2 regions of the Scandinavium sp. UTDF21-P1B genome follow, and region 2 is predicted to be linked to the other one. Evidence: predicted binding sites of a transcription regulator. Region 2 holds the regulator's gene; the other holds the start of a gene.
What was found. Region 2 encodes LexA, which represses DNA repair genes until DNA is damaged. Its sites were predicted from a motif close to TNCTGTATGTACATACAGNA; they were not measured.

Region 1 (6,943 bases), on a different contig from region 2:
AGCACGTCGCCAACGCCTGGCTTGCCGTAGTGCAGGATCTGCGGATCTTCGTGCATCTCTTTGCCAATGCCGTGTCCGCAGTATTCGCGCACCACGCTGTAGCCGTTATCTTCAACGTATTTCTGAATGGCGTGCCCGATATCACCGAGCGTGGCGCCGGGCTTCACCACCTGAATGCCTTTCCACATTGCTTCATAGGTTTTGTTCACCAGGCGGCGGGCCAGCGGGGAGACGTCGCCAATCAGGTACATTTTGCTGGAGTCAGCAATCATGCCGTCTTTTTCCAGGGTGATATCGACGTTGACGATGGCTCCGGCACGCAGATGCTCCGTCTCCTTTGGAATACCGTGACACACCACCTCGTTAACCGAGGTATTCAGCACGTAAGGATAGTCATACTGACCTTTGCTGGCCGGGCGCGAATGCAGCTCGTTGACGATAAAATCTTCGACCTTGTTATTGATTGCCATGGTGGTGACGCCGGGCTGGATAAAGACGTCCAGCATGTCAAAGACGGAGGCCAGCAGCTCACCGGCATGGCGCTGGCGGGCGAGCTCATCGGCGGTTTTAATGGGAATTGATGGCATTGATCACCTCCAGTAAGCGGTCAGATCCTGATTTCAGCATCATCATTTTGATTTGCTGATAGTTCAGCTCCGGATAGAGTTCGCTCATCATGCCGAGGCGGATCCAGTATTCCGCTTGTGCGTTGACCGAACGCGACATCGCTTTGCTGGCATCACGAATGTCCTCGTGCAGCAGGTCCGAAATTTTGACGATTCCCATAAATATACACACCGTATATGAAACATATATAAATCGTATATTGTTTGCATGAGGATGTCTTTAGTCAATTGTGCGTGGAACGTCGCTCAACCGGGGGGGGGGCCACGCCCCAGACTCCTTCCACCGGCGTACGCGCCATCAGCCTGCGCTGGCGCATGGAGCAGCGGGAGAAAGTATCGCTACAGCAACCGAGCCTGAAAGGCCAGCTCTCGTTCTTATTTAGCGACAGGCAGGTCTGAATAGCGCGTAGTATAAGCCGGGGATAGCATTTCACGCTTCATTGCCCAGGGCTTCTGGATACCTTGACCAGCAAACCAGACTTTCCCTTTTCCCGACGCATTAATACCATCGATTACCGTCATTAGTGCAGTGCTATTAGCCTTGGGGGCGAGATCATCAAAAAAATTAAGCTGTGCAGTGCCGCGACTAAAAAAGTCAGCAAGCATTACGCCAGCTTTCATGTAGCGATAACCATCGACCCATATCCGATCCAGTGATTCTGTAGATGCACGTATAATGTCACGTGTATCATTAGAGGGTATCAGTAGTTTCGTAGATGATTGGTTCCCATAATAAATTTCATTATCTGCGTGCGGGCTGGTGCGTAGAAAGACGCTAACAAAAGCACAAAACTGGTGTTCGCTACGTAATTTTTCTGCAGCGCGTTCAGCATAGGTGCAGATAGCCTGGCGCATATCTGCATACTCGGTAATGCGATACCCAAAAGAGCGGCTGCACATAATTTGTTGTTTATTCGGCGCGAACTCCTCAAGCTCCAGACACGATTCACCGCGCAGCTCACGCAGCGTCCTTTCCAGAACAACGTTGAAATGTTTTTTGATGACCCAGGGTGAGCTATTGGCTAAGTCCAGCGCTGTACTGATCCCCATATTGTTCAGTTTTTTGCTGATGCGCCTTCCTACTCCCCATACCTCCTCCACAGGCACGTGCTCTAGCAGCTTCCGCTGACGTGATATGTCGGATAAATCAACCACGCCTCCCGTACCCGGCCATCGTTTGGCTGCATAATTTGCTAATTTTGCTAATGTTTTAGTTTGCGAAGCACCAATTCCGATCGTGAGCCCGGTATTTTTAAGCACCTGGTTCCGCATGGCCTTGCCAAATTCTGTCAGCGACATGTAGTTGGCTACGCCGGATAAGTCGATAAAGGCTTCATCGATTGAATAGATCTCGATGGCTGGCGCCATCTCCATCAGCGTCTGCATAACTCGCGCACTGAGGTCAGCATAAAGAGCATAGTTCGAGCTGAATACGTGCACTGCAGATGAGAACGTTTTCTTTTTCAGTTTGAAAAAAGGCTCTCCCATAGCGATGCCGAGCGTCTTTGCCTCTGCTGAACGCGAAATGACGCAGCCGTCGTTGTTAGAGACCACCACCACGGGTTTTCCCTTTAAATCCGGGCGAAATACCGTTTCACATGACGTATAAAAGCTGTTGACGTCGGCCAAAGCAAACATCGTCATTTATGTGACTTCACTGAAAATGTCACTACGCCAAATATTTCGAGATCTTCTGGGTTATGAAATGTAATCGGCGAGTAATTGTCATTATAAGGAACCAGCTGCAAGGCTGGGTGCGTACGTAATTCCTTGACAGTAAACTCGCCGGCTACAGCAGCAATCACAATATCGCCATGGCTTGCCGACAGCGAACGATCAACGACCAGAAGATCACCATCTCCAATTCCAGCACCCGTCATCGAGTCACCGCTTACTTTAATAAAATACGTGGCGCAAGGATGGGCTATTAAAAGCGTATTGAGATTCAGCCTATCTTCGACGTAGTCTTGTGCGGGATTAGGAAAACCACAAGATACTCGCTCCGTAAAAAGAGGAAGATGGATGGCGGGGGCAATCTCTGTGGGATAAAAAAGCTGCATGGTGAGGAACTCAATGTAACTGTGTTTATATACAGTATCACTGAGTTTTTCACACGTTCAACCCTCTTCTAAGCAGGTTTCTGGAACCGTTTGAAGTTGCGAAGAATTTAGGTTTTACCTTGTAAGCAGTAAGCTGAGTAAGTTTGCAGCAGCGAAGTCGTAAGCAGTCGGTATACGCTTACCCATAAACCATAAAAATCCTAAGCCTTTACTGTTTCCAACTTGCCTTTGATAAATGAAACAACTGCATCTATACATTGATTAATCCCAATACAACATTGGGATTTAATAAGACCATTACGCATATTGTATCGTACTCACGTTTACGTCTGTCCAGAATCACCCTTGCTGTCTTTTCTTCACTTTCTTCCCCGTCAATCATTCTGTTTCCGCTTCCTGCGGCTGCCGTAACATTACAGGCTTATAACCCCGTCGATAACGATCAGTTATATGGACACATGTCGGTCTCGGATGGTCTGCTGGTTGATTTAACCGGTAATCAGCTTTTTCAACCCAGAGTGGATGGCTCGGTAAGTACGACGATTGGCACACGCCAGGGGATCAATCGTATTGTTAACGATCGTGGCGTACTGGGTGCCGATGTGGGGAGTATTCAGGACAACCAGTACATCAATATGCGGATTGCCGACGTGACGAACGGTACGCTGAACGTCAATATTGGTCAGAACAATGCGACATCCAGCGCGTCAACCAACGGCCGGACGCTGGCAGCCAAGCAGAGCACGCTGTTCAACGTCGACGGCGGCAGGGCTGAAAAACTATAACGACTGGCTGATCGCCCAGCTTAAAACGGGCAACCTCGACAAAATGGCCTACCTCACTGAATTCAATAAAGCCTTTACCCGCAGTAGCAGGGCAGTGGATTACCGCATTTCCGCTGATGACCCGACGGACGATGTCGCGCAGGCCATCGGCAACCGCATTGTCATTAACGCCAGCGGTCCGAATGCAAGGGTCAATGTGGCTGCCGGAAAAACCCTGGAGATGATTGGCGCCAACGGGTACGACAGTATGACTTTCCGTGAGACAGCGCATCGTCGACAAGGGCGAACATGGTGATAATTTTCCGCGATACTGTATAAATAAGCAGTATCGCGGAAAGAGGGGGGGATCAAGGCCCGTTTTACCACAAATACTGCACGCCTGCCGACAGGCTCCAGGCCCGGCTCTGCAATCCGCCGCCGCCAGGGCCGTATTCATGGCCATCTTCATCCCACTGGTTTTCATCGCCGTGCTTGTTCGGGTAATAGGTGTATGCGGCTTCGGTAAAGACTTTGGCCTGTGGAGTGACCCAGTATCCCGCATTGACCACGCCCGCCCAGAGCTCGCCACTGTTGGTGCTGGTGGTGGAGGTCGCGTTGGTCATGTAATGGACGTCATGATCCGTGCCGTCTACCCAATGACTGTATTTCAGCAATCCGCTGAGCTCAAACTGCGCCAGAGAATAGTAGCCCGCGAGGCCAATATAGGGGGTCTTAAAGACCTGGCGATAGCCGGCTGCGGGCTGTCCTGCCTTGAAGGAACCCTGCTCACGCGGAGCGTTCGGGTCATAGTCACCGTTGGCATCGGTGCCCGCGTAATCATAGGTGCCACCGCTTGCCAGCCAGCTGGTGCGGCTCTCCTGATAGCCTGCCACCGCGCCGAATTTGTAGGAAGGCTGATTGAACATCCAGAAGCGCAGACTGAGATCGTACTCGTTGGCTTCGTTAACGGTCGCCGGGCTTGAGGAACTGTCGGTGTAGTGACTCGAATTCAGATCCTGCCAGTCGTAGTCGTTCATATGACCGCTGCCGGAGGCGAGCGTCGTCCAGCCCCGGGCATTCAGGCTAAGCCAGGGCAGGGCATCATAGTTAGCTTCCGCTTTAATAATGGCGGCATTTTTCAGCTTCCAGTCCAGGCGGCTGAGCTGCTGCCCCTGATAATAGACAAACTCCTTTGATTCTCCGCTGAGGTAGCCCAGGGACGCGTTCAGCGATAGGCCATCATGTTCATATTGCGTCGGTTCACCGGTGAGATAGGGCGTTGCGCAGGTGGAAAAAGAGGCGGTAACGGAGAGCAGAAAAAGTAGCGGATGAGTTTTCATGAGGTCTCGTAGAGGTCAGGGGGCAACGAAGCCGCTGAAGAATACCGAAAGTTTATACGTGTTTGCCCGAAATGCCATTCTGCTGCTTTCACCCCCTTGTTGACCCACGGTTCAGTCTTCTGTGGCGTAAAATAGTGCTCTGAACACAAAAATCGATCAGGGAGTTGTTGATGAACAAAGTCACAGGATCGCTCAGGAAAAACCTCCTGGCCTGTCTGCTGCTGGCACCGTTAAGCGCTGCGTTTGCTGCTGAAACGGGACAGATCGTCAGTCAATCCATTCTGGCACAGACGGCAGGCCTGCAGGAGGCAGCCAGCCAGTACCGCGTGGAATACCGCTCAATGGATGGCGTGCGAGGAAGAGGGATGCGTGTGGACAGCGCCGCGGTCTTTTTACCCGAAGGCCCGACCCCGGAAGGCGGCTGGCCGGTAGTTGTGTGGACGCACGGCACCGTGGGCATTGCCCATAGCTGCGCGCCGTCTCTGAACCCGCGCACCGCGCGTGACAGCCAGTATCTCAACACCTGGCTTTCGCTTGGGTATGCCATTGTGGCGCCCGACTATCCGGGGCTCGGCTCCGCCGGGCTGCACCACTATCTGGATGCCCGTGCTGAAGCGTGGAGCACGCTCGACAGCATTCGCGCAGCGCTGGCAGCGTTTCCGCTGAAAAATCAGCTGGTGCTGGTGGGGCAGTCGCAGGGCGCACATGCCGCCTTTGCTACCGCCGGTTACCAGCCCGCCTATGCGCCGGAGCTGAATATCATTGGCACCGTACTAACCGGTACGCCGTACTTCACCGCGCAAAGCCAGGTCTCCGGCCTCTTTACCACCACAGGCGATAAGCAGCGCACCACCGGCGACCCGAAAATCCCTTACGTGTTCTACATTTATCACTCAGCGGCAGACCGGGATCCGAACCTGAAAGCGGCAGACTATTTCCAGACTGCGTCGCTGGCTCTGCTCGGCGAGGCGAAAAGCCAGTGCATAACGCCATTAACGGAAAGCGTGATGAAAGACAAACTGACGATGGAGAACAGCCTCAGGCCGGGGATTCAGGATTTGCTGAACGCCTCCGCCAGTTCGCTTTCGTACCCGACGCTGCACCTGAAACATCCGGTGTTTATCGGCATCGGCGGGGATGACATCAACGTGCCTACAGCAATGCAGCAGCAGTTTGCCCGCGACGTTCGTGCGGCAGGCACGCAGGTGAGCGAACATCTCTATCCGGGTCTCGATCACAGCGGCACCGTTAATCCGTCATTGCGGGACTCCGTGCCATTTGTGCTGGGGTTGAAGGCAGAGAAATAATCCGGTTCAGTCCGTCTTTCGCGCGGGCTGAGTTTTAGCATACTTTAATTATGAAATAACCCTGCGGGCGGTTTTAAAGCGTATTTTCCAGTAATCGTTTTTCAGATCCGAAATCATAACGCCTTTGCTTGTTGAGGCATGCACAAACTGCTCGTTACCAATATAAACGCCGACATGACGCTCACGGGACGACATTTGAAAGAACAGCAGATCGCCGGGCATGAGCTTGACAGGAGAGGCCTGAGCTCCCTGCTTGATTTGCTCTGCCGTGGTGCGCGCAAGGCGGGTGCGCAACGTATCCGGAAAGGCCGCATGGAATATCTGCTGCATTAATGAAGAGCAGTCAATTCCCTTTTTTGTAGTTCCGCCAAATTGATATTTCACGCCCTGCCAGTGGGAATATTGTGAGAGTATCTTCTTGCGAATATCCTCTTCTTTGACTTTGGTGTGAGAAGGCGTTCGCTCGACGTTAATATAAAAACTTGAGGCTTTTACATCAGAAGAAAGAAACAGTGATAATAAAAAGCAGAGCGTTATAAATGGATAATACATAGTTAATCAGTTCATGTGGAAAATAAAAAAAACGGGGTGTGGTTAAAAAGTAACCTAATGGGGAGGGGGGGACAATATTACTAGTACTAAAAAATGGAATGCAGAATATGACTTTCATTTGCCAGCGCCATTTGGCCCACTCCCCCTCGATAGCATTGTGCTGGCGGTATGAGCTGATAACTTCCTCCCGCTCCGAACGTGAAAGCCGCACGTTGGCTCCAGGTCTGCCCCTGAAAAGTGAAAATCATCTCCGGTAAGCCTTCAGGTTGGCGCGATTTCGAACTGGTCAGGTAT
Region 2 (6,943 bases):
GGGTCAACAGCGTCAACGCCAAAAATTTCACGATCCACTGACGCCAGAATGCCAGGGTTCTGGTACGCCTCGCGCCCCACCATCACGCCATCCATATGCTCCAAATGCGCTTTGGCTTCTTCCAGCGACTTAATGCCGCCATTGATGGACATTGTCAGATGAGGAAAATCACGCCTGAGCTGATAGACGCGCGGGTAATCCAGCGGCGGTATTTCGCGGTTCTCTTTCGGGCTCAGGCCGGAAAGCCAGGCTTTACGCGCGTGGATGATAAACATCTCACACTCGCCGTTACCAGAAACGGTATTGATGAAGTCGCAGAGAAATTCGTAGCTGTCCTGGTCATCGATACCGATGCGGGTTTTCACGGTTACCGGAATCGAGACCACATCACGCATCGCTTTGACGCAGTCCGCTACCAGCTGCGCATTGCCCATCAGGCATGCGCCAAACATCCCGTTCTGTACACGATCGGACGGACAACCGACGTTGAGGTTGATTTCGTCATAGCCACGCTCTTCTGCCAGCTTCGCGCAGTGGGCCAGCGCTGCCGGATCGCTGCCGCCAAGCTGTAATGCCAGCGGATGTTCGTCTTCGCTGTATGCCAGATAATCGCCTTTACCGTGAATAATGGCCCCGGTTGTTACCATTTCCGTGTACAGCAGCGTGTGGCGCGACAGCAGGCGCAGGAAATAACGACAATGCCTGTCCGTCCAGTCGAGCATCGGTGCGATGGAGAAGCGGTGTGCAGGATAAGCGGTGGATTGTGTTTCTGGCAGCATGGCGAAATTATGAGCGTTTTTGAGAAAAGGGCGGCTACTATAGCACAAAGAAGGTTCGGAGGAATTGCCCGGCAGCGCTTAGCTTACCGGGCCAACAAAGACAGCCAGGCCGGATCAGGCAAGGCCACAGCCGGACAAACGTCTAAAACGTCAGACCCAGCTGGACACCTGCACCCCAGGTTTGATCTTCGCCGTAAAGCCCCATCAGATCGACGTGAACGGTGTTCATCGGCGCAAAGCCGACGCCTGCGGTGAAGACGTTGCTGTCATTGCCTTTCACGTCGGCACGGTAGCCTGCACGTACCGCCAGCCAGCTGAGCGGTGTCACTTCGGCCCCAACGCCAACATACTGCGAATCATCTTCGCTCTTAAAGCCCTTAGTTTCAGTCAAATCACCATCGGCGCTCAGAGTGAGCAGATCGGTATGCCACGCGACACCCGCCGTCACTAACGGGCGAATCTGATAAGTGTCTTTGTAGTTGGTGGTGACGCCTGTTGTGCCATTGGTGATACGCACATCTTTGGTATCAATATCGCGCGACATCAGATTCTGCCCGCTCAGTCCCACCGTCCAGTTTTCACCGAAATCCGCCGCAATACCAGCATCAACGTTAAAGCCGGTATCGTCGGTTCGGTATTTGTCCTTTTTCCAGTCGTCGCTGTGGTAGTTATCGATTGAAGTCGTGTAGTTATAGAGCCAGGTTTGCTGCAGTTTTGGCGTGACGCCGAGCGAAACCGGTACGCTGCCGATATCAAACTTTCGGGCAATCGCTACGCCGTAATCTGAAACGATGGCGGCTCTTCCTGAAGCGGTCGAATTAAGGTTTTTCTTCAGCTGATCGCTGCCGTTAATCAGAGCCTCGGCGGCCTGACCTGCGGCAAACGCATCTGAGTTCTGAATATTGTGCAGGTAGTCGATATCACTCTGATCGATATTGGAGCTGACGCGAGCATGCGCATAGGCTTTAGTGACGAAGGCCAGCGAAACGGCGGATGTCGGTACGCTGACCGCAATCCCTGCTCCCGCATTTGCCCGAGCGGTTTTGCCGCGCAGATCTTCAAGCTGTCCGGCCAAATCGCCCGCTGCGCCCTGGAACTGGTTTAACGTACCGGCGGGATCCTGCAGGATCCCCGACGGGGTCAGGCTATCAATCACATCTTCGTAATGATCGATATCGTTGCTGATATCATCAATCCGATCGCGCAGGTTGTCTTTGTCGGTAATCTGAGCGCCTACGGATGGAATTACGACGGAGACATCATCATCCGGTTTTGATTTTGCCAGCAGCGCGGGGTTAATCAGCACCGCGCTGCCGTAATTGGCCGATGCTACGCCGGTTCCCCCCATCGCATCGTTTCTTGCCTCTGACCAGGTATTGGCGGCCACCGCCTGATTTGCCATAAAAAGTGAAACTGCCGCAGACACCACCGAATATTTAAATATTTTATTCACAGTATTCTCGTTATTTGCAGATGAAGTTTTTTCCGTTCCAGTTATGCGCTGAAAAGGGCCGAGCTATTGCTGTGAATAACGATGTAAAAGGCGCCTTATTGGCCGATTTAAGTTAAGAGGAGCACCGTTATCGGGGTTGGAATAGGTGGAGCCCCTCACTATTTATAGAAGAGAATGCTATTTCCGCGAGGGCCTGCCGTTGTGAGGGCCGAAAAACTGCGGTGGATGATCAACCCAGCGGTCCTGCCGCGTGGCGGCATACTCCTGATTTAATGGGTAGTAAATACGGTTATGCTTCTTATTCGCCTCCCCCACCACAATCAGATTTACCTCATCCTCACTGTTATTAATGAACGTGTGACAAACGCCGGTTCCGGCGGGAAAACCGACGCAGTCGCCCGGCTCTAATTGCCACAAATAGCCGTTAATCCACGCCTGCGGGCGGCCCTCAATCACATAAATAAATTCTTCTTCATCGCTTTCAGCATGGGGATAAGATGTACGTCTGCCCGGCGGAATACGTTCATGGTGAATACCGATATGCCTTAATCCCAGCTTTCGGGCAAGCGGTGCGCCAATGGAAAAGCGTTCATCGCTATCGGGATAGGTCGAATTATCCGGCTCTTCAAGTTCACGCCAGTGACGAATACAGTCTGGTCTTTTCATAAGGGTTCCTCAGAGGGTTATGCGTCAGGTATAGCATACCCGGCAGGATATCGGCGTTTCGGTCATAACATGATAAAGTAGGCGTTTACTTTACACCCGACCCGAGGCGCCTATGGATAAGATCACTCCACAAGACATGCTCGTACAGGCCGAAAGGCTGTGCGCACAACGTGGCGTTCGTCTGACCCCTCAACGCCTCGAAGTTTTACGCCTGATGACCCTGCAACAGGGCGCAATCAGCGCATACGATCTGCTGGACTTACTGAAAGTCAGTGAACCGCAGGCAAAACCGCCTACCGTCTATCGGGCGCTGGAATTCCTGCTTGAGCAAGGCTTTGTGCACAAGGTGGAGTCGACCAACAGCTACGTACTGTGCCATTTGTTTGATAATCCATCACACTCTTCTGCAATGTTCATTTGCGATCGCTGTGGCGTGGTGAAAGAAGAAGCGGCTGACGGGGTCGAGGATATTATGCATACGCTGGCAGCAAAGATGGGATTTGCGCTGCGCCATAACGTGATTGAAGCGCATGGGCTGTGCTCTGACTGCGTAGAAGTAGAAGCCTGCCGCAAGCAGGACTGCTGCGGTCATGACCATACCATTCAGATTAAAAGAAAGCCGGGCCAGAAGTAAGGCCCAAAAAGCGCGGGCGGCCTTAAGCCGCCCTGAGGGTTGTACTTCCGTATACGCACGGGTAGTGCTGTCGATTACCAGCGGTAATCGTTACGGGTTTCCCAGTCTTTGACCTCTTTCTCGGCCTGATCTTTCTGGTAGCCGTAGCGTTCCTGAATTTTCCCGACCAGCTGGTCGCGCTTCCCTTCAACAACTTGCCAGTCGTCGTCGGTCAGTTTACCCCATTGCTCTTTCATTTTACCTTTGAACTGTTTCCAGTTACCGCCGATTTCGTCTTTATTCATGATCCTTTCCTCATCGTTCGGTGGTGCAGGGTGAAGTAACATCGTCCGTAATGCCTGTTTCTGCTGGACGTGAGATTCAGTATAGGTAAGGATTTCGCCCTTCTGGAATTATTCAGAATCTTTAACCATCAGGCGAAACGAAATCACTACGAAAACCAGGTACCGTGTTGCCAGTGACGCCGCCATATCCACGCCAGTGACAGACCGCGCAATCCGAGGAATACCGCCAGCGCCAGCCACAGTCCGTGGTTACCCAAAACGGGCACGGTCAGCAGCGTCAGGGCAAATCCGGCTGCCGCCACCGCCATACTGTTACGCATTTCCGCCCCGCGCGTGGCGCCGATAAACATGCCGTCCAGCAGATAACACCACACGCCAATCACCGGCAAAATCACCTGCCAGATAACATAGCGATCGGCCAGATCGCGCAGGGCGGAAATAGAGGTCAGCATAGCAACGATATGCTCGCCCAGGACGGCGTAAATCAGCGCAAAGGCCAGCGCCACCAGCCCGGATTGTCGACAGGCCGCACGCCAGACGTGCAGCAGCTGGCTGCCATCTCTTGCACCATATGCCTGCCCGGAATGCGCCTCTACCGCATACGCAAAGCCATCCAGCGCGTAGGCGGTAAACGTCAGCATAGTCATCAGGACGGCATTAACCGCCACGATATCGCTGCCCAGCCGCGCCCCGAATACCGTTAACCCACCAAAGCAGAGCTGTAGCAGCAGCGAGCGCAGCATGATGTCGCGATTCAGCGCCAGCAGGCGGCGAATGTTGCCGCGCCAGGCGTCTTTTAGCAGTGCCAGTGAGATCCCACGCAAATGCAGTACGCGCCGCACCATCAGCAGGCCAATGAAGAACGTAGCATATTCGGCGCACACCGTTGCCAGCGCCGCGCCCTGCACGTTCATGTGCAGCCCCATCACCAGCCACAGGTCGAGCACAATATTCAGCGCGTTGCCGACGACCAGCAAAATCACCGGCGCACGCGCATACTGAACGCCGAGCAGCCAGCCCAGCAGCACCAGGTTTGCCAGTGAGGCGGGCGCACTCAGCCAGCGGATAGACAGGAAGCGTCGGGCCTGTTCGAGTACCGCATCGCTACCGCCGACAATGTGCAGCGCCAGATCGATAAGCGGAGTACGAAGCAATACGATAGCGAGCCCGGCCCCGAGAGCCAGCAGCAGCGGCTGCACCAGCGCGCGCGCCAGACGAACGGGGTCTTTCGCGCCATAGGCCTGAGCCGTCAGGCCAGTGGTACTCATACGCAGGAACAGCAGCAGCATGAACAGGAAGCTGGTCGCCATGGAGCCGACCGCTACGCCGCCGAGGTAAACGGGGCTGTCGAGATGGCCGATCACCGCCGTGTCCACCAGCCCAAGCAGCGGTACGGTGATATTGGAGAAAATCATCGGCAGCGCAAGGCGCCACAATGCTTTGTCGGCAGCGGTGAAGAACGACATGAGAAACCTGTGCAAATAAGTTCAGAAACAGAAGCGGCGCCAGAGTAGCGCCGCTTAGAAGAAGATTAGCAGGCCCGCAGGAAGGTTACAGCCACTCGCCGTTACGGATCACGCCAACGGCCAGCCCCTCGATGGAGAAGTTCTGTTCGCGCAGATTCACCACAATCGGGGAGAACTCGCTGTTTTCAGGCAGGAGTTCAACAGTGCTGCCCTGCTTTTTCAGACGCTTCACCGTCACTTCATCGTCGATGCGCGCCACAACCACCTGGCCGTTACGCACATCCTGGGTTTTATGCACCGCCAGCAGGTCGCCATCCAGAATGCCGATATCGCGCATGGACATGCCGCTGACGCGCAGGAGGAAATCGGCGCTTGGTTTGAACATGGACGGATCGACCTGGTAATGCCCTTCGATATGCTGCTGTGCCAGCAGCGGCTCGCCTGCCGCCACGCGCCCGATCAGCGGGATGCCCGATTCTTCTTCAACAAGCAAACGAATTCCGCGAGATGCGCCGGAGACAATCTCGATCACGCCTTTACGCGCCAGCGCTTTCAGATGCTCTTCAGCCGCGTTAGGGGACTTGAACCCCAGGCGCTGCGCGATTTCCGCACGCGTCGGTGGCATGCCCGTCTGGCTGATGTGATCCCGAATGAGATCGAACACCTCTTGCTGCCTGGTCGTTAACGCTTTCATTCCGCCCCCTGGGTGTATATACAGTTATGCTGTGAGTATATACAGTTGATGGCGATTTTGGAACCGCTAAACGCACAAAAAACCAGACATTTGCCTCATTCTGCGGGCGTTATCGGAAATGTGACCACAGCAGCGTTGCCCAGGTGATAACCGCAATAAAAATAGCCAGCAGTACGGCGGCGGATCCCATGTCTTTTGCCCGACCGGACAGCTCGTGACGTTCGGTGCCGATACGGTCCACGACCGCTTCAATCGCACTGTTTAAAATTTCCACTATCATCACCAGAAGGACAGAGCCAATCAGCAAAACGCGGGTGATGGCATCCACATCCAGCCAGCAGGCGAGAATGACCGCGATGATGGCGACGCTGCCTTCCTGACGGAACGCAGCTTCGTTTTGCCACGCGGCACGGAATCCTTTCCAGGAGTAGCCTGCTGCTTTGACGATTCGGGTGAGCCCGGTGGTATCATTAGCCATCAAAAGAACCTTTTACATTATTTAGCGTCAATGTCACTGCGCGCCGGGCGTAGCAGAACAGATATTCTGTGCACTTTCTGTTATCCTTGCGGCGCATTTGCATGATTAACCAGAGGCTTTACATCGTTTATGTCTGGCTGGCCACGAATTTACTATAAATTACTGAATTTACCATTAAGCGTACTGGTAAAAAGTAAGTCCATTCCGGCAGAACCTGCTCAGGAACTGGGACTCGATACTTCGCGCCCTATTATGTACGTTCTGCCGTATAACTCGAAGGCAGATCTGTTGACCTTACGCGCCCAGTGTCTGGCGCACGATCTCCCGGATCCGCTGGAGCCGCTGGAAATCGACGGTACCGTGCTGCCGCGCTACGTGTTCATTCACGGCGGGCCGCGCGCGTTCACCTATTACACGCCAAAAGAAGAATCCATCAAGCTGTTCCACAACTATCTGGATCTGCATCGCAGCAATCCGGACCTCGACGTG

Region 1: umuD (translesion error-prone DNA polymerase V autoproteolytic subunit) is a predicted target of LexA. The motif match lies at 2,704-2,723, and genes of this name have one in related genera.

What each region holds. Positions count from the first base shown of each region.
Region 1 covers NZ_JBFLVD010000010.1:189,436-196,378, forward strand. The annotation lists gene map (type I methionyl aminopeptidase) at 1-587, opposite strand, end outside; gene AB1287_RS06560 (ParD-like family protein) at 568-786, opposite strand; gene umuC (translesion error-prone DNA polymerase V subunit UmuC) at 1,002-2,264, opposite strand; gene umuD (translesion error-prone DNA polymerase V autoproteolytic subunit) at 2,267-2,686, opposite strand; gene AB1287_RS06575 (hypothetical protein) at 3,145-3,471, shown strand; gene AB1287_RS06580 (hypothetical protein) at 3,377-3,766, shown strand; gene AB1287_RS06585 (omptin family outer membrane protease) at 3,831-4,790, opposite strand; gene AB1287_RS06590 (alpha/beta fold hydrolase) at 4,961-6,097, shown strand; gene AB1287_RS06595 (NlpC/P60 family protein) at 6,146-6,649, opposite strand.
Region 2 covers NZ_JBFLVD010000012.1:210,179-217,121, forward strand. The annotation lists gene dusA (tRNA dihydrouridine(20/20a) synthase DusA) at 1-779, opposite strand, end outside; gene traF (conjugal transfer protein TraF) at 922-2,232, opposite strand; gene AB1287_RS09390 (cupin domain-containing protein) at 2,410-2,898, opposite strand; gene zur (zinc uptake transcriptional repressor Zur) at 3,011-3,532, shown strand; gene AB1287_RS09400 (CsbD family protein) at 3,607-3,816, opposite strand; gene dinF (MATE family efflux transporter DinF) at 3,963-5,282, opposite strand; gene lexA (transcriptional repressor LexA) at 5,368-5,976, opposite strand; gene AB1287_RS09415 (diacylglycerol kinase) at 6,086-6,454, opposite strand; gene plsB (glycerol-3-phosphate 1-O-acyltransferase PlsB) at 6,584-6,943, shown strand, end outside.